Regions from separate parts of the Pseudomonas sp. 43A genome, predicted to be linked through region 1. Evidence: predicted binding sites of a transcription regulator. Region 1 holds the regulator's gene; each other region holds the start of a gene.
The links. The regulator sigma-54, encoded in region 1, starts transcription at its own class of promoters, with help from an activator protein. The targets are predictions, from matches to a motif close to ANTGGCATNNANNTTGCTNT.
Positions count from the first base shown of each region.

Region 1 (5,937 bases):
GTATGAAATGACCTCCGAAAAAGCCGAGCACGTGAAGGCAACCGACGTCACGCTCGTGACCAAACCCGACCTGAACATGTATCGCGGAACGGAATTTCCGTGGCACGTGACCAGTGAGCGCGGTGAAGTGAACTCAGGCGGTACCGAAGTCGAACTGATCGACTCGGTACGCGTTGCGCGCACCGATGAAAAGAAGCGTGACATCCTGATCACTTCCACTCGCATGACCGTGTTCCCGCAGCAGGAATATGCGCAGACCGAGCAACCCGTTAGAATCGACGGCGCTGGCGGTGTATCGACTGGCGTTGGAATGAAAGCGTACCTGAAGGAAAGCAGGATACACCTGCTATCGAACGTAAGAGGACAGTATGAGGCTCGTTAAAACCCTCCCTATTTTGCTCAGTCTGGGCGCAGCACTGGGAAGCGTGAGCGCCTGGGCTCTGCCGAACGATCAGCAGCAACCTATCCGCATTCAGGCCGACGACGCCCAACTGGATGACAAGAACGGCATCGCTACCTATAAGGGTGATGTGATCATCACCCAGGGCTCGATGATCGTTAAAGGCAACACCGTCACCATGACTCGCGCACCGAATGGCGATATCGACGTAGTGACCTCCGTGGGCAACCTGGCTTACTTCGAGCAGTTGCAAACCCAGGGCGATACCAAACCGGTTCAAGGCTACGGCGTGACGATTCAATACCATGCCCAGCAAAACCGCGTCGTACTGATCGACAAGGCCAAGGTCGTCGACAAAGACGGCAACGTCACTCAGGGCGAGAAAATCGTCTATGACACCGTGAAGAAACTGGCCAGCGCCGGCCGCGCTACCGGCAGCAAGGTCACCGAGACGCGTCCGCGCATCGACATGGTGATCCAGCCGAAGAAGAAAACCGACGAGAAAACCCAGTAATGGCAACTCTGAAAGCTCAGCACCTGGCCAAGGCCTATAAAAGCCGCCAGGTCGTGCGTGATGTCAGCCTGTCGATCGACAGCGGCCAGATCGTCGGTCTGCTCGGCCCGAACGGTGCCGGCAAGACCACGTGCTTCTACATGATCGTTGGCCTGGTGCAGGCCGATCAGGGCCGCGTACTGATCGATGATCTGGACGTCAGCCATCAGCCAATGCACGGCCGTGCAAAGGCCGGCATCGGCTATCTGCCGCAAGAAGCGTCGATCTTCCGCAAACTGTCGGTGGCCGACAACATCATGGCCATCCTCGAGACCCGTCAGGAACTCGACAAGGCCGGTCGCCGCAAGGAGCTGGAAAGCCTGCTGCAGGAATTCCACATCAGCCACATCCGCGACAACCTCGGCATGAGCCTTTCCGGTGGTGAACGCCGCCGGGTGGAAATCGCTCGCGCGCTGGCAACGGCACCGAAATTCATCCTGCTCGACGAACCGTTCGCCGGTGTCGACCCGATTTCGGTCGGCGACATCAAGCAGATCATCCACCACCTCAAGGCCAAGGGCATCGGTGTATTGATCACCGACCACAACGTCCGTGAGACGCTGGACATCTGCGAAACCGCGTACATCGTCAACGATGGCCAGCTCATTGCTGAAGGCGATGCAGAAACCATCCTGGCCAACGATCTGGTCAAGGAAGTGTATCTGGGTCACGAGTTCCGCCTGTAAGCGTAACAGTGCCCGGTGCGCCGCCCGGGCGCTGTTTCGATTCAAGCAGGATTTAATACGCTTTAATTGTTACAGCGCTCTAGGCAAACACTTCAGTTTCAGGCATATAATTTGCTTAAGTTTGGCGCCCCGGCGCCCTGTAGTGGATGGCGCATAGCGCCGGCGAATAAGGTGTTAAGCCCCTGCCATGAAACCATCGCTAGTCTTGAGAATGGGCCAGCAGCTGACGATGACACCGCAGCTGCAACAGGCCATCCGCCTGCTCCAATTGTCGACCCTGGATCTGCAACAGGAAATCCAGGAGGCTCTGGAATCCAATCCGATGCTCGAACGCCAGGAAGAAGGCGACGACTTCGACAATTCCGATCCGATGGCCGACAACGCCGAACAGAAACCCACCGAAATCCAGGAACCCTCCTATCAGGAAACCGCCCCGACGGTGGACAACCTCGAGGACGGCGAATGGAACGAACGCATCCCCAACGAGCTTCCGGTCGACACGGCCTGGGAAGACGTTTACCAGACCAGCGCCAGCAGCCTGCCCAGCAGCGATGATGACGAGTGGGACTTCACCACCCGCACCTCCGCTGGCGAGAGCCTGCAAAGCCACCTGCTGTGGCAACTGAACCTCGCGCCGATGTCCGACACTGATCGCCTGATCGCCGTGACCCTGATCGACTGCATCAACAATCAGGGCTACCTGGACGAAACCCTCGAAGAAATCCTCGAAGCGTTCGATCCGGAACTGGACATCGAACTGGACGAAATCGAAGCCGTTCTGCACCGCATCCAGCAGTTTGAACCGGCCGGCATCGGCGCCCGCAACCTTGGCGAGTGCCTGCTGCTGCAATTGCGCCAGCTGCCAGCCAAGACGCCTTGGCTGGCTGAAGCCAAGCGTCTGGTCAGCGATTACATCGACCTGCTGGGCGGCCGCGACTACAGCCAGTTGATGCGGCGCATGAAGCTCAAGGAAGACGAGTTGCGCCAGGTCATCGAGCTGGTGCAAAGCCTCAATCCGCGTCCGGGCTCACAGATCGAGTCCACTGAAGCCGAATACGTCGTCCCTGACGTCATCGTACGCAAGGACAACGAGCGCTGGCTGGTCGAGCTGAACCAGGAATCGGTGCCGCGCCTGCGCGTCAACGCCCAGTACGCCGGTTTTGTCCGTCGCGCCGACACCAGCGCCGACAACACTTTCATGCGCAATCAGTTGCAGGAAGCTCGCTGGTTCATCAAGAGCCTGCAGAGCCGCAACGAAACCCTGATGAAAGTAGCCACCCAGATCGTCGAGCATCAGCGCGGTTTTCTGGAGTACGGCGACGAAGCCATGAAACCGCTGGTGCTGCATGACATCGCCGAAGCCGTGGGCATGCACGAATCGACGATTTCCCGGGTGACCACGCAGAAATTCATGCATACCCCGCGCGGTATTTATGAACTGAAATACTTTTTCTCCAGCCACGTCAGCACCTCTGAAGGCGGCGAATGCTCGTCCACGGCGATTCGCGCGATCATCAAAAAACTGGTTGCCGCGGAAAATCAGAAAAAGCCGTTGAGTGACAGCAAGATCGCTGGTTTACTGGAAGCACAAGGCATTCAGGTGGCTCGCCGCACCGTCGCCAAGTACCGCGAATCCCTCGGGATCGCGCCTTCGAGCGAACGCAAGCGGTTGATGTAAGCCACGTTACAGCGTTCCAGTGGCAGGCTATCCAGCCTGCCGCTTTATGCACTGGCAACGAAGGAGAAGCTGTATGCAAGTCAACATCAGTGGACACCAACTGGAAGTGACCCAACCTCTGCGTTCCTATATCGAGGAAAAACTCCAACGACTGGAGCGACATTTCGACAAGATCACCAACGTGCAAGTCACGATGTGCGTCGAAAAGCTGAAGCAGAAAATCGAAGCCACCTTGCATATTCCCGGCAGCGAAGTGGTCGCCAACGCAGAAGATACTGATATGTACGCTGCGATCGACTCACTCACCGACAAGCTGGATCGCCAACTCAAAAAGCATAAGGAAAAGACCCAGAGCCTCCTCCAGGGCGCGACCGGTCGTTAACACCCCTAACCCATGATCCGACTTGAAAACATCCTGACCCCCGGCCGTTCCCTGGTGAACGTGCCGGGCGGCAGTAAAAAGAAAGCCCTCGAACAAATTGCCAACCTTATCCATAAAGAAGTGCCGGATCTGGCCATGCAGGATGTCTTCGAGGCATTGATTGCCCGTGAAAAACTCGGCTCCACCGGTTTTGGTAACGGCATCGCCATTCCCCATTGCCGCCTCAAGGGTTGCGAAGCACCCATCAGTGCACTGATGCACCTTGATGCACCGATCGATTTCGACGCCATCGACGGCGCCCCGGTTGACCTGCTTTTCGTATTGCTTGTCCCGGAAGCCGCAACCGATGCGCACCTGGAGTTGCTGCGTCAGATCGCCAGCATGCTCGATCGCAAGGATGTACGCGAAAAACTGCGCAGCGCTCAGAGCAACGAAGCCTTGTATCAGGTTGTCCTGGACGAGCAGAACGGGCAGTAATCATGCGCTTGATCATCGTCAGTGGCCGTTCCGGCTCGGGTAAAAGTACCGCATTGGATGTCCTTGAGGACAACGGCTACTACTGCATCGACAACCTGCCGGCAGGCTTGCTGCCGGAACTGGCCGAACGTGCGCTGATTCACACTGAACTGGCGCAGCCGCTGGTGGCCGTATCGATCGATGCGCGCAACCTGCCGAGCCACCTGACGCGCTTTCCCGAACTGCTTGAAGATGTGCGCAGCAAGCACATCCAGTGCGACGTCCTGTATCTGGATGCCGACGAAGAAACCTTGCTCAAGCGTTTTTCCGAAACCCGCCGTCGCCATCCGCTGAGCAATGCCAACCGCTCCCTGGCCGAGGCGATCCAGGATGAAACCGCCCTGCTCGGCCCGATTGCCGACCTCGCGGACCTGAAGATCAACACCACCAATCTGAACCTGTATCAGCTGCGCGACTCCATCAAGCTCCGTCTGCTGAACCAGCCGGAGCCGGGCACGGCGTTTCTGGTCGAATCATTCGGCTTCAAGCGCGGCATGCCGGTGGATGCGGATCTGGTGTTCGATGTGCGCTGCCTGCCCAATCCGTACTGGAAGCCGGAACTGCGCGCGCAATCCGGTCTCGATGAACCGGTAGCCGAATACCTGGCATCCCAGCCCGAGGTCGAAGAAATGTTCCAGGACATTTTCACCTACCTGCACAAATGGCTGCCGCGCTTTGCCGCCAGCAACCGCGCCTATGTCACCATTGCCATTGGCTGCACCGGTGGGCATCACCGCTCCGTCTACCTGACCGAACGCCTGGGTCAGGCCCTGCAGAAAACCCTGAAGAACGTCCAGGTTCGCCACCGCGACCTCACTTAAAGGATTCACACCGCGATGCCTGCTCTGGAAATCGAAATTATCAACAAACTGGGCCTGCATGCCCGTGCATCGGCCAAGTTCGTCGGGGTGGCCGGGCAGTTTCCGGATTGCTCGATCAGAGTGGGCCGTACGCCGGAAACGACCGTTGATGGCAAAAGCATCATGGCGATGATGATGCTCGCCGCAGGCAAGGGCACGAAGATCTATTTGAGTACCGAAGGCCATCAGGAACAGGAAGCGCTGGACTCGCTGGTGGCGCTGATCAACAACTATTTCGATGAAGGCGGTTGATTGAGTTGATCCCACAACAGATGCCCTTGGCGATGAACATGGACAGTGTGCGTCTCATCTGCTCGCTTCAGTAATCGCCCGTAGCACATTCCCGAGCAATGATCGCTCCATGAGAAAAAGGACTTTTCGCAGTGACAACAGACCCCTACAGCATTGTTATTAGTGAGCCAGACGATGGCAACTTGCTTTCGCTGCCCGTCGATCGCGAGAAACTGAGCAGTTTCATTTCTGGACTACTTGGCCAGCCACAATCGATCGAAGGAGAGATGCACGGTATTTTCAATATTGACCATGAATGGCTTTTGCATATTCATGCACTCCTTGACCAGCGGATCAGACAGAATCACTCCACACTGACGGCTTTCAAGGGCTCAATATTTTTCAAGAACGGAAAGAAGCGCACCCTTGAAACGCTGGACTCGTTTCTGCATTACTCAGAAACGAAGAAAATGACTTCTGTGGCGGTTCGCCTTACGTGGACCTACCTGATTAATTTCCCCGACAAGTCCATTCCCGAAAAGCAGGAAATAACTTTTTACGCGGCAGCAACTCCACCACAGGCCGCGGGACCTATGGACCCGATCAGGTGGCTGCTGTCCACGAGATCCGA
Region 1 covers NZ_CP054880.1:6,094,729-6,100,665, forward strand. Annotated here, with positions in the region: gene lptC (LPS export ABC transporter periplasmic protein LptC) at 1-382, shown strand, start outside; gene lptA (lipopolysaccharide transport periplasmic protein LptA) at 369-914, shown strand; gene lptB (LPS export ABC transporter ATP-binding protein) at 914-1,639, shown strand; gene HUW52_RS26920 (RNA polymerase factor sigma-54) at 1,827-3,317, shown strand; gene hpf (ribosome hibernation-promoting factor, HPF/YfiA family) at 3,391-3,699, shown strand; gene ptsN (PTS IIA-like nitrogen regulatory protein PtsN) at 3,712-4,176, shown strand; gene rapZ (RNase adapter RapZ) at 4,179-5,036, shown strand; gene HUW52_RS26940 (HPr family phosphocarrier protein) at 5,052-5,327, shown strand; gene HUW52_RS26945 (hypothetical protein) at 5,459-5,937, shown strand, end outside.

Region 2 (5,937 bases), 1.1 Mb from region 1:
GTCGTACTCGTCACGGCAGCTTTCCAGCCACACCATCACATCGCCCTGCTCCAGACGGTTCTTGTCCGAGTAGCCGTTCAGCGACAGGTTGCGGCGTGCCCAGTCGAGGTAAGTCTTCGACAGATCGACGCTGGTGGTGCTGCGCGCGCCGCCCTTGGCCGCGTGCACGCTGGCGGTCGCGGTGTAGCAGAACAGATTGAGGAAGCGCTTGCCGGCGGCCTCTTTCTGAATGCGCATGCGCATCGGGCGGTGGTCGAGGAACAGACCGGTGTCAAGGTAGTCGGTGAGGTTGACCAGCAACTTCACGCCGCCCTCGCTGACTTCATTGAACTTGCCCTGTGCAGCCTGACGCTCGTACTGCTTGGTGCCGCTCTGGCGCTCGCGGCGTTTGACCACCACGCGGCTCTTGTCGACGTTGAGTGCCTGCGGAATCGCCGCCAGGGCATCGAACATGCGCGCCGAGGCTTTTTCCGGGTCGATCGACTTCGGCGCGGCGTATTCCTGAACGTGCACCCAATCGTGGTACAGGTCGATGGCCATCGCATATTCAGGCATGTCGGCATCGTAGACACGGTAGCAATCAATGCCTTCGCGCTTGACCCACTTGCCCATCGCCTTGAGGTTTTTCTGCAGACGGTTGGCAAACATCTGCCCGCCTTCGCTCAAGCGCGGTTGCTCGATCACCGGTGCCGGGGCTGGCGTCGGTTTGATCGGGTTGCCGTTCTTGTTGAACTTGCGCTCTTGCGGCTCGTCCGGGGTCTGGTCGTAAGCCGCTTGCTCGCGCTCGGCCTGACGCTGTTCCGGGGTACGCCGCTCGCCGGTGACGAACTGATCCGGCAGCACTTTGATCAACAGCAGCTTGCACGGCAACGCGCCGTTCCAGAACGAATACTGTTTGTGGCTGCGAATGCCCATGCGCTTGCCCAGATCCGGTGCGCCGGTGAATACCGCCGCTTCCCAGTTCAGACAGGCCTGACGCAGACGCTCGCCGAGGTTCTGGTAGAGATACAGCAGGCTGGCTTCGTCACCGAGACGCTCGCCGTACGGTGGATTGCAGATCACCAGACCTTTCTGGTTCTGATCCGGACGCGGTTCGAAGGTCGCGACCTCGCCCTGGTAGATTTTGATCCACTCGCTCAGGCCTGCGCGCTCAACGTTGTTGCGGCCCGGCTGAATCAGTCGTGGGTCAGCTTCATAACCGCGAATCCACAGCGGTGGCTTGGCCAGACCGGCAGCGGCGCGCTCGACGGCTTCTTCGTGGAGTTTTTTCCACAGCGCCGGGACGTGACCGAGCCATGCGGTAAAGCCCCACTGCTCACGACGCAGGTTCGGCGCCATGTCGGCGGCGATCATGCCCGCCTCGACGAGGAACGTGCCGACACCGCACATCGGGTCAGCCAGCGCGCCGCCTTCGGCAGCAATGCGTGGCCAGCCGGAACGGATCAGGATTGCCGCTGCGAGGTTTTCCTTCAGCGGTGCAGCGCCCTGCTGCAAGCGATAACCGCGCTGGTGCAGGCTGTGGCCGGAGAGGTCGAGGGAGAGAATCGCTTCGCCGCGATCCAGACGCAGGTGAATGCGCAGATCCGGGTTGAGCTTGTCGATCGACGGACGGTCGCCCTGCGGCGTGCGCAGTTTGTCGACGATGGCGTCTTTGACTTTCAAAGCGCCGAAGTGAGTGTTGTCGATGCCTGAGCCGTGGCCGCTGAATTCAACGGCCAGAGTGCCGTCGCTGAGCATGTGATCCTGCCACTCGATGTCGAGCACACCGTGGTAGAGGTCTTCAGCGTCCTTCATCGGGAAACGCTTGAGCACCAGCAACACGCGGTTGGCGAGACGCGACCAGAGGCACAGGCGATAAGCGGTTTCCATGGTCGCCATGCCACGCACGGCGGAAGTGTGCTCGCGCGCTTCTTCAAGGCCAAGCCCGACGGCTTCCTCGATGAGCAGGCCTTCAAGGCCTTTAGGGCAAGTGAGGAAGAGTTCGAAACGGTCGGACATGGTATTTCCAGAGCCTTTGGCTAGTGAATCGGCAACGCATTGCCGATCCGTTTTTCAATCAGGCGCTTTTCTAAAAGAACGCCCGCGTGGCACGAAGGTGTGCCGTTCCATCCCCGCTGCTCGGGTTAAAAGAGCTTAGATGCCGGGACAGATAAAAAAGTTGATGAAACAAAAAGTCTTAAAGCGACCCTTCGTCGCTTTATACCCCAGCGCAAACGTGGGTCATTCTCACTAAAGAATTAACCCCATCATGCAGCGCGGGGCCGATCATACCGGGGTTTGCTGAAAAACCGTGCATGAAACCCGTCGTTACTTATGGCTGTAGCACTAATTTCGTTACGTCCTTATGACAAAACGATCATTCCCTCGGTGTGACTCATTGGTTAGAACTGAACACAGGTTGACGTCGCAACGGCGTCAACACCTTGGCTCGCCACGCCGGCAGCGAGCCGCACCATGGCAGGTTTTTTCTGCCAGACCTCAGTTGAGGTCAACGCGACACAAAACAGTCAACAAGTGAGGGAAACACCCTATGAGAAGACTTAAGCGTGATCCGTTGGAAAGAGCATTTTTGCGCGGATATCAATATGGCGTTGGTGGCAAATCCCGTGAGCTTTGCCCATTTACTCTACCGTCGGTACGTCAAGCCTGGATTAACGGCTGGCGAGAAGGACGCGGCGACAACTGGGACGGTATGACCGGCACTGCGGGAATCCACAGACTCAACGAACTTCACGCCGTCGGCTGACACAGGGCATTAATTCCGACACGACAATCTGAATTTGTAACGACTTACCATGCACGTCCTTCCCGGACGGCGGGCTGCGGCCCAGGGGCTCCTTCGAGGAGCCCTTTTTTATGCCTGTCACATTATTTGTGCCATATACAAAACCTGTAGGAGTGAGCCTGCTCGCGATAGCGTCAGTTCAGCCAACATCTTCAGTGACTGATACACCGCTATCGCGAGCAGGCTCGCTCCCACAATTGGATCAGCGCAGGGCGGCGATCGCGTCTACGGATTCTCGGATCAGTGCCGGGCCCTTATAGATGAAGCCGGAGTAGATCTGCACCAGGCTCGCACCTGCCGTGATCTTCTCGGCCGCATGCTTGCCTTCAGTAATCCCGCCCGCCGCAATGATCGGCAACCGCCCAGCCAACTCACCCGCCAGCACCTTCACGGTATTGGTGCTCTTCTCCCGCACTGGTGCACCGGACAAACCGCCCGCCTCGTCGCCATGCTCCATGCCTTCGACGCCAACACGGCTCAGGGTGGTATTGGTCGCGATCACCGCGTCCATGCCCGTTTCGATCAACGCCTGAGCCACCTGCGCGGTTTCTTCGTCGGTCATGTCCGGTGCAATCTTGATCGCCAGCGGCACATGTTTGCCGTGACGCAACGCCAGTTCGGCGCGGCGGGTAGCCAGATCCGCGAGCAACTGCTTCAGCGAATCACCAAATTGCAGGCTGCGCAGGCCCGGGGTGTTCGGCGAGCTGACGTTGACCGTCACGTAGCTGGCGTGGGCGTAAACCTTGTCGAGGCAGATCAGGTAATCGTCGACCGCGCGCTCAACCGGCGTATCGAAATTCTTGCCGATGTTGATGCCCAGCACGCCCTTGTATTTCGCAGCGGCCACGCGCGCCAGCAGGTTATCCACACCGAGGTTGTTGAAACCCATGCGGTTGATGATCGCCTCGGCTTCCGGCAGGCGGAAAATCCGTGGTTTCGGATTGCCCGGCTGCGGACGCGGGGTCACGGTGCCGATTTCAACAAAACCGAAACCCAATTGCGCGAAGCCGTCGATGGCCGCGCCGTTCTTGTCCAGACCCGCCGCCAGACCCACCGGGTTCGGGAATTCGAGGCCCATGACCGTCACCGGCTTCTTTGCCGGCGCCTTGCACAGCAAGCCGTTTAAGCCCAAACGCCCACCCGCGCCGATCAGATCCAGCGACAGATCGTGGGAGGTTTCCGGGGAAAGTTTGAACAACAGCTGACGGGCCAGGGTGTACATGGGCGGCGATGACTCGGGCGGCGAAAAGAGGCGGCGATTATAGCCGGGCATCGACCTGCCGCGCGAGGCGCACGCGCAAATCACTGCCGGTGGCATATGCCTTGCACCCTCCTTGACTATCAGCGCGCAGGCCAATGACGGCTTGCGGGCAAGGACAATGGCGTCGTCCCGGATTTTGCCTGCGCAAAGTCCGTGGCGGCGCTTTTTTTTCGAGGTGGCGGTGTATGAATGAACCTTCGGTAGGGCCACTGGCCTGGGTCAATGGCAGCGATGCCCCGGAAAAGACTGCGATCAACCTCGGCTTCATGGCCCTGAGCGACTGCGCCTCGGTCGTCGTTGCTGCCACACAGGGCTTTGCCCAGCCTTACGGGCTGACCCTGAATCTCAAGCGCCAAAGCTCTTGGGCCAACCTTCGCGACAAACTGGTCAGCGGCGAACTGGATGCCGCCCACAGTCTGTACGGTCTGATCTACGCCGTGCATCTGGGCATCGGCGGCGTCGCTCCGACCGATATGGCCGTGCTGATGGGCCTGAATCAGAACGGCCAGAGTCTCAACCTCTCCCACGGCCTGCAAAGCCTCGGCGTGAGCAGTCCTGAAGCGCTGGATCGGCATGTGCACCAAAGCCGCGCAAAACTCACCTTCGCCCAGACTTTTCCCACTGGCACTCATGCGATGTGGCTGTATTACTGGCTGGCGAGTCAGGGCATTCATCCGTTGCAGGATGTCGACAGCGTCGTCGTCCCGCCGCCGCAAATGGTCGCGCACTTGCAAGCCGGGCGCATCGATGGCTTTTGCGTCGGCGAACCATGGGCGGCCAGTGCGGTGCAGCAGGATCTCGGTTTTACCCTGGCGACCAGCCAGACCATCTGGCCCGATCACCCGGAAAAAGTCCTTGGTTGCACCCGTGAATTTGTCGAGCAGTATCCGAACACCGCAAGAGCGCTGGTAATGGCGATCCTTGAGGCCAGCCGCTTTATCGAAGAGAGCCCGGAAAATCGTCGCAGCACCGCGCAGTTGCTCAGCGCGCCGGAATATCTGGACGCGCCGCTTTCGTGCATCGAACCGCGTTTTCTCGGTGATTATGCCGATGGCCTCGGCAATCGCTGGCAGGATCCACACGCGCTGCGCTTCCACGGCAATGGCCAAGTGAATTTGCCGTACTTGTCCGATGGCATGTGGTTCATGACCCAGTTCCGCCGCTGGGGTTTGCTGCGCGAAGACCCGGATTACCTCGCCGTTGCCCGACAGGTCCAGCGGCTGGACGTCTACCGCGACGCCGCCACCGCTGTCGGCGTCGCCGCGTGGGGTACCGATATGCGCAGCAGCCAGTTGCTCGACGGTAAAGTCTGGGACGGCAGCGACCCGGCCGGCTACGCGCGCAGTTTCAAGCTGCATGCGTTGAACGACGACGCTCCCCTTCTCGCCCGCCGCTGACAGGAGACCGCGAATATGTTGCGCATTCTGCTGATCAATGACACAGCGAAAAAAGTCGGGCGCCTGAAGGCTGCGTTGACCGAGGCCGGTTTCGAGGTGATCGACGAGTCCGGTCTGACCATCGATCTGCCCGCGCGCGTCGAAACGGTGCGCCCGGACGTGATTCTGATCGATACCGAGTCACCGAGCCGCGATGTCATGGAGCAAGTGGTGCTGGTCAGCCGCGACCAGCCACGGCCAATCGTGATGTTTACCGATGAGCATGATCCGGGGGTGATGCGCCAGGCGATCAAGTCCGGGGTCAGTGCCTACATCGTCGAAGGCATTCACGCCCAGCGGTTGCAGCCGATTCTCGATGTGGCGATGGCGCGTTTCGAGAGTGATCAGGCTTTGCGTGCGCAGCTTCAGGCTCGCGATCAGCAATTGGCTGAGCGTAAGCGCATCGAACTGGCCAAGGGGTTGTTGATGAAGATGAAGGACTGCAACGAGGAAGA
Region 2 covers NZ_CP054880.1:5,022,623-5,028,559, forward strand. Annotated here, with positions in the region: gene rlmKL (bifunctional 23S rRNA (guanine(2069)-N(7))-methyltransferase RlmK/23S rRNA (guanine(2445)-N(2))-methyltransferase RlmL) at 1-1,998, opposite strand, end outside; gene rmf (ribosome modulation factor) at 2,531-2,746, shown strand; gene HUW52_RS21910 (quinone-dependent dihydroorotate dehydrogenase) at 2,988-4,007, opposite strand; gene HUW52_RS21915 (CmpA/NrtA family ABC transporter substrate-binding protein) at 4,232-5,443, shown strand; gene HUW52_RS21920 (ANTAR domain-containing response regulator) at 5,459-5,937, shown strand, end outside.
Region 2: a site for sigma-54 is predicted at 4,096-4,115, ahead of HUW52_RS21915 (CmpA/NrtA family ABC transporter substrate-binding protein). Genes of this name have one in related genera too.

Region 3 (5,937 bases), 740 kb from region 1:
CAAAGTGGACATGGCGTATTCCTGAAATCGAGTGTGTTTTTTTTATTAAAGCGTTTGAGCCGTCAATGCCGTCACGCTAAACCAAAGTGGCGGCGACTGACAGGCTCAATTGTCTGCAAAAGTCGCGGTTCACGCGGCTTTCGGTTTCGGCGGAAATTTCGGTGCGTGCAGACCCAGCTGCATGCCTTGGCGAACCATGGCCATGATGTCTTCATGCGCCACGTCGAACAGACGCTTGAGATTCGGCAGGACAAAGTACAGCGGTTGCAGGATGTCGATGCGATACGGCGTGCGCATGGCTTCGAGCGGATCGAAGGCTTGATGCTCCGGCTCGTCCGACAGCGAATAAACGGTTTCTTTGGGCGAGGACAGGATGCCGCCGCCGTAGATGCGTTTGCCTTGCGGGGTGTCGACCAGGCCGAACTCGATGGTCATCCAGTACAGACGCGCCAGATAAACGCGTTCCTCCTTGGTGGCCTGCAAACCGAGTTTGCCGTAGGTGTGGGTGAATTCGGCGAAGTACGGGTTGGTCAGCAGCGGGCAGTGACCAAAGATCTCGTGGAAAATATCCGGTTCTTGCAGGTAGTCCAGCTCTTCGCGGGTACGAATAAACGTAGCGACCGGAAATTGCTTGCTGGCCAGCAGTTCGAAAAAGGTCTGGAAGGGGATCAGTGCCGGAACGCGGGCGACCTGCCAACCGGTGGTCTCGCCGAGCACCTTGTTGATCTCGCCGAGTTGCGGAATGCGGTCGTGGGGCAGACCGAGTTTTTCGATACCGTCCAGATACTCCTGGCAGGCACGCCCTTCGATCACTTTCAACTGGCGAGTGATCAGCGTGTTCCACACCGCGTGTTCTTCGGCGGGGTAGTCGATAAAACCTTGCGCATCGGGCTCGCGGGCCACGTATTGCGTCTGCTTCATACTGCTCTCCTGCTAGGGGAATTCGTTCTTGTTATGTCCAGCGATGGATTCAGAATTACCCGAGAGCGGGTTGATGTGCAGCAGGTTGAATCGTCTGCGTGTAGGAAATTTCTCTTTAATTCGTAAAGTTATCGTTACGGTTTGGCGGGTATCTCGCATTTGCGGTGATTCCCGGGTTTGAAAAGGTCAGTACCTGTCACATAATCTTGACAACTATCTGCGTGCCTCGACAGAAAAATGAGCTTCGGGCGCACCTCAATACCCTGTGGGAGCGAGCTTGCTCGCGAAAGCGCTGGGTCTGACACATCAATGCTGGATGTGCTGACGCCTTCGCGAGCAAGCTCGCTCCCACAGGTTCGGTATTCAACTCCCCATCTTGTCGGGCCTTATATATGCGCATCAAAGTCCACTGCCAGAACCGCATCGGCATCCTGCGTGACATCCTCAACCTGCTGGTTGCCTACGGGATCAACGTGGCGCGCGGTGAGGTCGGTGGCGAGCATGGCAATGCGATTTATCTGCATTGCCCGAACCTGATCAATATCCAGTTCCAGGCGCTGCGGCCGAAGTTCGAGGCGATCGCCGGGGTGTTTGGCGTCAAGCGGGTAGGGCTGATGCCCAGCGAGCGGCGGCACATGGAGTTGAACGCCTTGCTCGGCGCGCTGGAGTTTCCGGTGCTGTCGATCGACATGGGCGGCTCGATCGTCGCGGCCAACCGTGCGGCGGCGCAGTTGCTCGGTGTACGGGTCGACGAGGTGCCGGGGATTCCGCTGTCGCGTTACGCCGAAGATTTCGACTTGCCGGAACTGGTGCGCGCCAATAAATCGCGAATCAATGGCATGCGAGTCAAGGTCAAGGGCGACATCTTTCTGGCCGACATTGCGCCGCTGCAATCGGAGCATGACGACAGTGAAGCGATGGCCGGTGCGGTGCTGACCTTGCACCGCGCCGACCGTGTCGGCGAGCGCATCTACAACGTGCGCAAACAGGAACTGCGTGGTTTCGACAGCATTTTCCAGAGCTCTAAAGTCATGGCGGCGGTGGTGCGTGAAGCCAGGCGCATGGCACCGCTCGATGCGCCGTTATTGATTGAAGGCGAAACCGGCACCGGTAAGGAATTGCTCGCACGCGCTTGCCACCTCGCCAGTCCGCGCGGGCAGTCGCCGTTGATGGCGCTCAACTGTGCAGGCTTGCCGGAGTCGATGGCTGAGACCGAACTGTTCGGCTACGGTCCTGGCGCTTTTGAAGGGGCACGGGCTGAAGGCAAGCTCGGCCTGCTGGAGTTGACCGCGGGCGGCACATTGTTTCTCGACGGCGTCGGTGAAATGAGCCCGCGCTTGCAGGTGAAGTTGCTGCGCTTTCTACAGGACGGTTGCTTCCGCCGGGTTGGCAGTGATGAAGAGGTTTACCTGGATGTGCGGGTGATCTGCGCCACGCAGGTCGACTTGTCGGAACTGTGCGCGCGGGGCGAGTTTCGCCAGGATTTGTATCACCGCTTGAACGTGCTCTCCTTGCACATCCCGCCGCTGCGTGAATGCCTCGACGGCTTGACCCCGCTGGTCGAGCATTTCCTTGATCAGGCCAGTCGGCAGATCGGCTGTTCGCTGCCGAAACTGGCGCCGGCGGCGATGGATCGGCTCAGTCATTACCACTGGCCGGGCAACGTGCGGCAACTGGAGAACGTGCTGTTCCAGGCGGTTTCGCTGTGCGACGGCGGCACGGTGAAGGCCGAGCATATTCGTCTGCCGGATTACAGCGTGCGTCAGCCGCTTGGCGATTTCTCGCTGGAGGGTGGGCTGGACGAGATTGTCGGGCGCTTTGAGAAAGCGGTGCTGGAGCGGTTGTATTCCGAGCATCCGAGCAGTCGGCAGTTGGGTAAGCGGCTGGGGGTTTCGCACACCACCATTGCCAACAAACTGCGTGAGTATGAAGTCGGCAAAGATCCCGAAGCTTAAGATCAAAAGATCGCAGCCTTCGGCAGCTCCTACAGGAATACGCATTTCAAATGTAGGAGCTGCGGCACGCTGCGATCTTTTGATCTTTTGCCGCCAAGCGGCATAACACCGCCGGTTTTTCGACTTCGATACATTTCCAATTTCCCTTCGCTATCCCTCAAGCCCTTTGTTTGCCGGGTCTTCGTCCGCCAGAAAAAAGTTGGTCTGCAAATTGCTTATGGCTCAGCAGTACAGCGGTGGGCGGCAAACGTCCGGCATGCAGAGGAAAGAGTGTGGACAAGTACCTTTATGTGGCAATGACCGGTGCCAGCCAGAATGCGCTGGCGCAGAAGGCTCATGCCAACAACCTGGCGAACATCTCCACCAACGGTTTTCAGCGCGACCTGGAGCAGGCGCGTTCGATGCCGGTGTTCGGTGACAGCTTTCCGGCGCGTGCGTTTGCCATGAGCGAACGACCTGCCACCGACTTCACTCCTGGTTCACTGGTGCAGACCGGTCGTGACCTCGACGTCGCGGTGACCGGCAACGGTTTTATCGCCGTGCAGAACCCGAATGGCGGCGAAAGCTACGTGCGCACCGGCAGCCTCAACGTCGACGCCCTCGGCGTGCTGCGCGCCGGCAACGGCATGCCGGTGATCGGCAATGGCGGCCCGATCGCCGTGCCGCCCGAGCAGCAGATCGAAGTCGGTGAAGACGGCACCATCAGTATTCGTGCGATGGGCGAAGGCCCGCGTGTCATGGCTGAAGTCGACCGGATCAAACTGGTCAACCCGGATATCAAGAACATGAACAAGGGCCTCGATGGCTCGATCTACACCAAGGACGGCCAGCCGGCACCGGCCGATGCCAACGTCAAACTGGTGTCGGGTTTCCTTGAGTCGAGCAACGTCAACGCCGTCGAAGAGATGACCTCGGTGCTGGCCCTGGCCAAGCAGTTCGAGTTGCACGTCAAGATGATGAACACCGCCAAAGACGACGACCAGGCCATGGCTCGGGTCTTGCAGATCAGCTAATTATCAGAACGTCGCGCCGAAAAACAGGCGCACGAGGAGAATCGAATGCTTCCGGCTCTATGGGTTGCCAAAACCGGTCTGTCCGCCCAGGACACCAACCTGACCACCATTTCCAACAACCTGGCAAACGTGTCGACCACGGGTTTCAAACGTGATCGCGCCGAGTTCCAGGACTTGCTCTATCAGATCAAGCGCCAGCCGGGCGCTCAGTCGACCCAGGACAGCGAACTGCCGTCGGGTCTGCAACTGGGTACCGGTGTGCGCATCGTCGGCACCCAGAAAAACTTCACCGCCGGCAGCCTGCAAACCACCGAGCAGCCGCTGGACATGGCCATCGACGGTCGCGGTTTCTTCCAGATTCTGCAACCGGACGGCACCACGTCCTACACCCGTGACGGTACTTTCCACCTCGATTCCAATGGCCAGATCGTTAACGCCAGCGGTTTCGCTCTGGAACCGGCCATCGTCATCCCGAACGATGCCCAGACCTTCACCGTTGGTCGCGACGGCACCGTGTCCATCACCGTCGCTGGCAACGCTGCGTCGCAGGTGATCGGCAACCTGCAAACCGCCGACTTCATCAACCCGGCCGGTCTGCAGGCCGTGGGCAACAACCTGTTCCTGGAAACTGCCGCTTCCGGCGCGCCGCAAGTTGGCACCCCGGGTCTGGCCGGTTTCGGTACCACCCTGCAGAACACCCTGGAAACCTCCAACGTCAGCACCGTTGAAGAGATGGTCAACATGATCACCACTCAGCGCGCTTACGAGATGAACTCCAAGGTGATCTCCACCGCTGACCAGATGCTCTCGTTCGTAACGCAGAATCTGTAATCAAGTCTATGAGGCGGCCATGAGGTCGCCTGCAACACCGTGAGGTAGGGTCATGAATCGCTTTGTATCTGTTCTGGCATTGAGTGGGGTCGTCTCGCTCGCGGGCTGCGTCGCTCCGACGCCCAAGCCCAATGACCCTTACTACGCCCCGGTGTTGCCGCGCACGCCGTTGCCGGCTGCGGCCAACAACGGCTCGATCTATCAGGCTGGCTTCGAGCAGAACCTGTACAGCGACCGCAAGGCTTTCCGGGTCGGGGACATCATCACCATCACCCTGAACGAGCGCACGCAGGCGAGCAAGAACGCCAACTCGCAGATGGACAAGAACAGCGATAACAAGGTCGGTCTGACCTCGTTGTTCGGCTCCAGTCTGACCACCAACAACCCGATCGGCGGCAATGACCTGAGTCTGAACGCCGGCTATAGCGCCGACCGTTCGACCAAGGGCGACGCCAAGTCCGGGCAGAGCAACAGCCTGACCGGTTCGATCACCGTGACCGTCGCTGACGTGCTGCCCAACGGCATCATCGCCGTGCGTGGCGAGAAGTGGCTGACGCTGAACACTGGTGACGAACTGGTGCGCATTGCCGGCCTGGTGCGCGCCGATGACATCGCCACGGACAACACCGTGTCGTCGACCCGGGTCGCCGATGCACGCATCACCTACTCGGGTACCGGCGCGTTTGCCGATACGAGTCAGCCAGGCTGGTTCGACCGTTTCTTCCTCAGCCCGCTGTTCCCTTTCTAGGTGGCTACGTTGAATCTGAAAAGCTTCATGCTGGCGGCGACCCTGATGTCCGCCGCTTTTGGTGCCCACGCCGAGCGGCTGAAAGATATCGCCAGCATTTCCGGCGTGCGTTCCAACCAGTTGATCGGTTACGGCCTGGTGGTCGGGCTTAACGGCACCGGTGACCAGACGACGCAAACCCCGTTCACCCTGCAGACCTTCAACAACATGCTCTCGCAGTTCGGCATCAAGGTGCCGCCGGGATCGGGCAACGTGCAGTTGAAAAACGTCGCGGCGGTGTCGATCAGTGCCGACTTGCCGGCGTTCGCCAAGCCAGGTCAGCAGGTCGACATTACTGTGTCCTCGATCGGTAACTCCAAGAGCCTGCGCGGCGGCACCTTGCTGCTGACTCCGCTCAAGGGTATCGATGGCAACGTCTACGCGGTCGCTCAGGGCAACCTGGTGGTTGGCGGTTTCGATGCCGAAGGGC
Region 3 covers NZ_CP054880.1:5,357,781-5,363,717, reverse strand. Annotated here, with positions in the region: gene HUW52_RS23440 (4a-hydroxytetrahydrobiopterin dehydratase) at 1-12, opposite strand, end outside; gene phhA (phenylalanine 4-monooxygenase) at 130-921, opposite strand; gene HUW52_RS23430 (sigma-54-dependent transcriptional regulator) at 1,314-2,876, shown strand; gene HUW52_RS23425 (flagellar basal body rod protein FlgF) at 3,149-3,889, shown strand; gene flgG (flagellar basal-body rod protein FlgG) at 3,935-4,720, shown strand; gene flgH (flagellar basal body L-ring protein FlgH) at 4,773-5,468, shown strand; gene HUW52_RS23410 (flagellar basal body P-ring protein FlgI) at 5,496-5,937, shown strand, end outside.
Region 3: a site for sigma-54 is predicted at 3,075-3,094, ahead of HUW52_RS23425 (flagellar basal body rod protein FlgF). Genes of this name have one in related genera too.

Region 4 (5,937 bases), 2.8 Mb from region 1:
AGATAGTCTTCTACGGTGAACTCAAGAAAGCCCTGAGTGACGCCGATAAGCATGTCAGGCAAGGTAACCGCATCAGCAATGGCAGGGCTGCCAGCGAAAAAGCAGCAGACGGCTGACATCGCGCAAAGGCTTTTGCGAGCGCGGGAGGTCAGGTGTCGGAAAAATGTCGTTTGAGCGTTCATACGAGTTAAAAAGCAAGCGCCGTGCCGTTTAGCAATGAATGTGCGTCGCAACAACACTTGGCGTTGGTGTAGGAGTCTGGGCATGGCTGGTGTAATGGATTCGGTGAACCAGCGCACGCAACTGGTAGGGCAGAATCGCCTGGAGCTGTTGTTGTTCCGTCTTGACGGTCAGCAGCTCTATGGAATCAACGTGTTCAAGGTACGGGAAGTGTTGCAATGCCCGTCGCTGACGTTGATGCCCAAGTCCAGTCCTGTCGTGTGCGGGGTGGCAAATATCCGGGGGGCAACCATTCCGATCCTTGATCTGGCAATGGCCACCGGTTCCGGAGCGTTGAAAGACAAGAACAACCCGTTCGTGATCATCACGGAGTACAACACCAAGACCCAGGGTTTCCTGGTCCGCTCGGTGGAGCGCATCGTCAACATGAACTGGGAAGAGATTCATCCACCGCCCAAGGGCACGGGTCGCGATCACTACCTGACCGCTGTGACTCGAGTGGACAATCAGTTAGTCGAAATCATCGACGTCGAGAAAGTGCTGGCGGAAGTTGCGCCGACACCGGAAGCGATTTCGGTGGGCGTGGTCGATGTCGAGACCCAGACCAAGGCACTGTCGTTGCGTGTCTTGACGGTCGATGACTCGTCGGTGGCGCGCAAGCAGGTCACGCGTTGTCTACAGACGATCGGTGTCGAAGTGGTGGCGCTGAACGACGGCAAGCAGGCGCTGGATTACCTGCGCAAGCTGGTCGATGAAGGCAAGAAGCCGGAAGAAGAGTTCCTGATGATGATTTCCGACATCGAGATGCCGGAGATGGACGGGTACACCCTGACGGCGGAAATCCGCGGCGACGCGCGCATGCAAAAGCTTCACATCATCCTGCATACTTCGTTGTCCGGGGTATTCAATCAGGCGATGGTCAAGAAAGTCGGTGCCGATGACTTTTTAGCCAAATTCCGCCCTGATGACCTGGCATCCCGGGTAGTCGACCGGATCAAAGCAGCAGATATCAGCTAGGGGCGTTTTGTCCCTGGCAGTCAACACGATTTAAGAGGCGGCATCATTGTCTACGGGTAATTTGGATTTCGAACAGTTCCGGGTCTTCCTGGAAAAAGCCTGTGGCATTTTGCTCGGTGAAAACAAGCAGTACCTGGTCTCGAGCCGTCTCAACAAACTGATGGAGCAGCAAGGCATCAAATCCCTGGGTGAGCTGGTTCAGCGCATCCAGACCCAGCCGCGCAGCGGTTTGCGCGAGCAGGTGGTCGATGCCATGACGACCAACGAAACCTTGTGGTTTCGTGATACCTATCCGTTTGAAGTCTTGAAGAACAAGGTGCTGCCTGAAGCGATCAAGGCCAGCCCCAACCAGCGTCTGCGGATCTGGTCGGCGGCGTGCTCGTCGGGCCAGGAACCGTACTCGCTGTCGATGTCGATCGACGAGTTCGAGCGCACCAACCTCGGTCAGTTGAAGATGGGCGTGCAGATCGTTGCCACTGATCTGTCTGGCCTGATGCTGACCAACTGCAAGACCGGCGAGTACGACAGCCTGGCGATCGGTCGTGGTTTGTCGCCGGAACGTTTGCAGCGTTACTTCGACCCGAAAGGGCCGGGGCGCTGGGTGATCAAGGCGCCGATCAAGAATCGCGTGGAGTTCCGCTCGTTCAACCTGCTCGACAGCTATGCCGCGCTGGGCAAGTTTGACATCGTGTTCTGCCGCAACGTGTTGATCTACTTCTCTGCCGAAGTGAAGAAAGACATCCTGTTGCGCATTCACAGCACGTTGAAGCCGGGCGGTTATCTGTTCCTTGGCGCTTCCGAAGCGCTGAACGGGTTGCCGGACCATTACCAGATGGTGCAGTGCAGTCCGGGGATCATTTACCAGGCGAAGTGATTGCATCGGCAACACAAAAAACGGCAGGCCCGCAAAGGCCTGCCGTTTTTTTATGCCCGAAGAAATTCTCCTTAACACCAAAAATCCCTGTGGGAGCGAGCTTGCTCGCGAAGAGGCCGTCACATTCTGCATTTGCATCGGCTGACACACCGCCTTCGCGAGCAAGCTCGCTCCCACAGTTGTCCGGCGGTGATAGTGATGGGACGGCAAGCGGCAGAAAAGCGGCATCCGGCGGAAACCGGTTGCCGCTTTTCTGGCATTGCCGCTTTGCCGACTTCCGGCAAAGCCCCGGTTTATGGGGGTTTTGTGGCTTGGCACGGCGCTTGCTAAAGCTCAGTTACGAAAAACCGGTCACCTGAAGGTTCCCGACATGAGCATCAGCTTCGATAAAGCGCTCGGCATTCACGAAAAGGCATTGGGCTTCCGCGCCCAGCGTGCCGAAGTGCTGGCCAACAACATCGCCAACGCCGATACCCCGAACTACAAGGCGCGGGATCTGGACTTCTCCAAAGTGCTTGAAGCACAGACCCAGAAAAACGCCAACGGCACCATCGCCCTGAACATGACCAACAGCCGTCACATCGAAGCTGAAGGCCTGGGCAACGGCGACGAATCGCTGATGTATCGCACGCCGATGCAACCTTCGATCGACCAGAACACCGTGGACGCCCAACTGGAACAGTCGAACTACGCGGAAAACGCCGTCGGCTTCCAGGCCAGCTTCACCCTGCTCAACAGCAAATTCAAAGGGCTGGTGTCAGCCCTGCGCGGAGAGTAATTCATGTCCCTGTCCAGCGTTTTCAACATTGCCGGCAGCGGCATGAGCGCACAAACCACGCGTCTGAACACCGTTGCGTCGAACATCGCCAACGCCGAGACCGTCTCGTCGAGCATCGACCAGACCTACCGCGCCCGTCACCCGGTATTCGCCACCATGTTCCAGGGCGGCCAGAACAGCGGCAGCAACTCGCTGTTCCAGAGCCAAGACGCCGCCGGTCAAGGCGTGCAGGTGCTCGGTGTGGTCGAAGATCAAAGCAACCTCGAAGCGCGCTACGAGCCGAATCATCCGGCGGCTGACGCCAAAGGCTACGTCTACTACCCGAACGTCAACGTGGTGGAAGAAATGGCTGACATGATTTCCGCGAGCCGTTCGTTCCAGACCAACGCCGAAATGATGAACACCGCCAAAACCATGATGCAGAAGGTACTGACCCTCGGTCAGTAATAAGGGGCGACTGCCATGAGTGTTTCCGATACCACCAGCAGCTTGAGCATGAACGACATCCTGGCCAACTCGTCGAAGAAGGCCAGCAGTTCGACGACCGGCGGCATCGCCTCGGCGACCAACAGCGCCACCGGCGGCCAGGCCCTGGGCAAGGACGCGTTCCTGCAATTGCTGGTTACTCAGCTGAAAAACCAGAACCCGCTCGATCCGCAGGACAACAGCGCATTCGTTGCCCAATTGGCGCAGTTCAGTAGCCTGGAAGGCATCACTACGCTGAACTCCACCGTGAGTGGCCTTGCTGGCAACTACAACTCGTCGCAAGCCTTGCAGGCATCGTCGCTGGTGGGCCGCAACGTCATCGTGCAGACCAACTCGGTTCAGCTCGACGATCCGAGCAAAGGCATGACCGGTTCGGTCACCGTTCCGTCGTCGATTGCCGGCGGCACCGTCAGCATCACCGACAGCAGCGGCACGGTGGTTCGCACCATCGATCTGGGCAGTCGTGCCGCAGGCGCCGCGAGCTTCACCTGGGACGGCAAGGACAAGGACGGCAATGTGGTCAAGACCGGTACTTATACCGTCAAGGCCAACGCATCGATCAATGGCACATCGACCGATATGGCGACCTACCTGCCGGCCACCGTCACCAGCGTGACGATCAGCCAGACCGGCGGCGAGCTGATGCTCAACCTGTCCGGCAAGGGCACCGTTGCCCTGTCCAAAGTACAAACCATTGGTATATAGAGCCGACTAACCGGCACAAAGGAGTGGAATATGTCTTTCAATATCGGCCTTAGCGGTCTCTATGCAGCCAACAAACAACTGGACGTGACCGGCAACAACATCGCCAACGTCGCGACCGCCGGTTTCAAATCGTCCCGTGCAGAATTCGAAGACGTCTACTCGGCCACTCGCCTGGGTAGCGGCAGCAAAGTGATCGGCAACGGCGTGCGCCTGGCCAACGTGTCCCAGCAGTTCACCCAGGGTGACATCAACAACACCGGTAACGTGCTGGACATGGGCATCAACGGTTCGGGCTTCTTCACCATGAGCAACAATGGCTCGGTGTCCTACACCCGTGCCGGTACGTTCAAGGTCGACAACGCCGGTTACATCACCAACACCGACTACACCTCGCGCCTGCAGGGTTACGGTGTTGACGCCAATGGCAAGATCATCAACGGCGTGTTGACCGACCTGAAGATTGATACCTCGAACCTGGCGCCGAAATCGACTTCCCTGGTGACGTCGAGCATCAACTTGAACTCGACTGCGCCGGTGATCGTTGATACCGGCACCAACGCCGTCAAGTTCGACCCAAGCAAGCTTGAGACGTACACGAAGAGCTTCAGCACTCCGATCTACGACTCGCAGGGCAACTCGCACGTCATGGATCAGTACATGGTGAAAACCGGCCAAAACACTTGGAAGGTTTACACCCTGGTGGACGGGCGTAATCCGGATGCAACCGGTAGCAATCCACTCACGACGCCTCCAACTGCTTCGACACTGACGTTTGACAGTTCGGGCAATCTGACTCAGGTCAGCACACCTAACCCGGCGGATCCGGCCAATCCGATCATCAGCAGCGACTTGAAGCTGGCCAATTGGAAGCCGGGCAACGTGGTCAACGGTAACTTTGTACCTAACGGCGCAGCAGCCAACACGGCTGGCGTGACCATCTCCATGTCCAAGACCACTCAGTACAACGCTGACACCGCGCGTTCGATCCCGACTCAGGACGGTTACGCCACTGGCCAGATCACCAACCTGACCATCGACGGCACCGGTACGTTGTTCGCCAACTTCAGCAACAACCAGAGCAAGGCCATCGGCCAGGTTGCGCTGGCCAGCTTCACCAACGAACAAGGCCTGCAGGCTATCGGTGGCACCAGCTGGAAAGAGACGTTCGCTTCGGGTATCCCGGGCTACGACGCTCCGGAAACCGGTACTTTGGGTTCGATTGCTTCCAACTCGCTGGAAGAGTCGAACGTCAACCTGACCAACGAGCTGGTGGACCTGATCAAAGGCCAGAGCAACTATCAGGCGAACGCCAAGACCATCTCCACTCAGAGCACCATCATGCAGACCATCATTCAGATGACTTGATGTGATCTGAGAGCTGCACTGAAAACCGACGCCAGAGCGTCGGTTTTTTTATGCGCGTTGCTAAATTTACATTCACCATTGAACCGTTTGTCGGAATTTATGGTTCGGAAGTTGCAACCCCGTCCAGTAGAGGACCTTCGCGTCAAAACTTTGCACAACCTGCTTCATTGAGCCAGGACACTGTATGGCCATATGGAAATCAGGAAGCTTCTACCTAGTTTCAACGTAGTTTCCAACACAAAAACACAAGGATGATGTAATGGCGATAATTAACGGGACCACTGGTGCAGATAATCTGCTCGGCACTGCGGGCGATGATCAGATAAGCGGTTTGGCTGGCAATGATGTCTTGAATGGCGGGGACGGTAATGATCTATTGATCGGCGGCGATGGCGCCGACCAACTGATTGGTGGTGCCGGCTTCGATATCGCCAGCTATGAGGATGTGCCCAACAGCGTTGCAGTTACCCTGAACCTGAAGACTGGTGTACACACCGGTTTTGCAGCGGGCGATACCTTTGTCGGGATCGAA
Region 4 covers NZ_CP054880.1:2,065,975-2,071,911, forward strand. Annotated here, with positions in the region: gene flgA (flagellar basal body P-ring formation chaperone FlgA) at 1-182, opposite strand, end outside; gene HUW52_RS09175 (chemotaxis protein CheV) at 265-1,197, shown strand; gene cheR (protein-glutamate O-methyltransferase CheR) at 1,244-2,071, shown strand; gene flgB (flagellar basal body rod protein FlgB) at 2,442-2,849, shown strand; gene flgC (flagellar basal body rod protein FlgC) at 2,853-3,296, shown strand; gene flgD (flagellar hook assembly protein FlgD) at 3,312-4,040, shown strand; gene flgE (flagellar hook protein FlgE) at 4,071-5,405, shown strand; gene HUW52_RS09210 (S-layer family protein) at 5,665-5,937, shown strand, end outside.
Region 4: a site for sigma-54 is predicted at 2,382-2,401, ahead of flgB (flagellar basal body rod protein FlgB). Genes of this name have one in related genera too.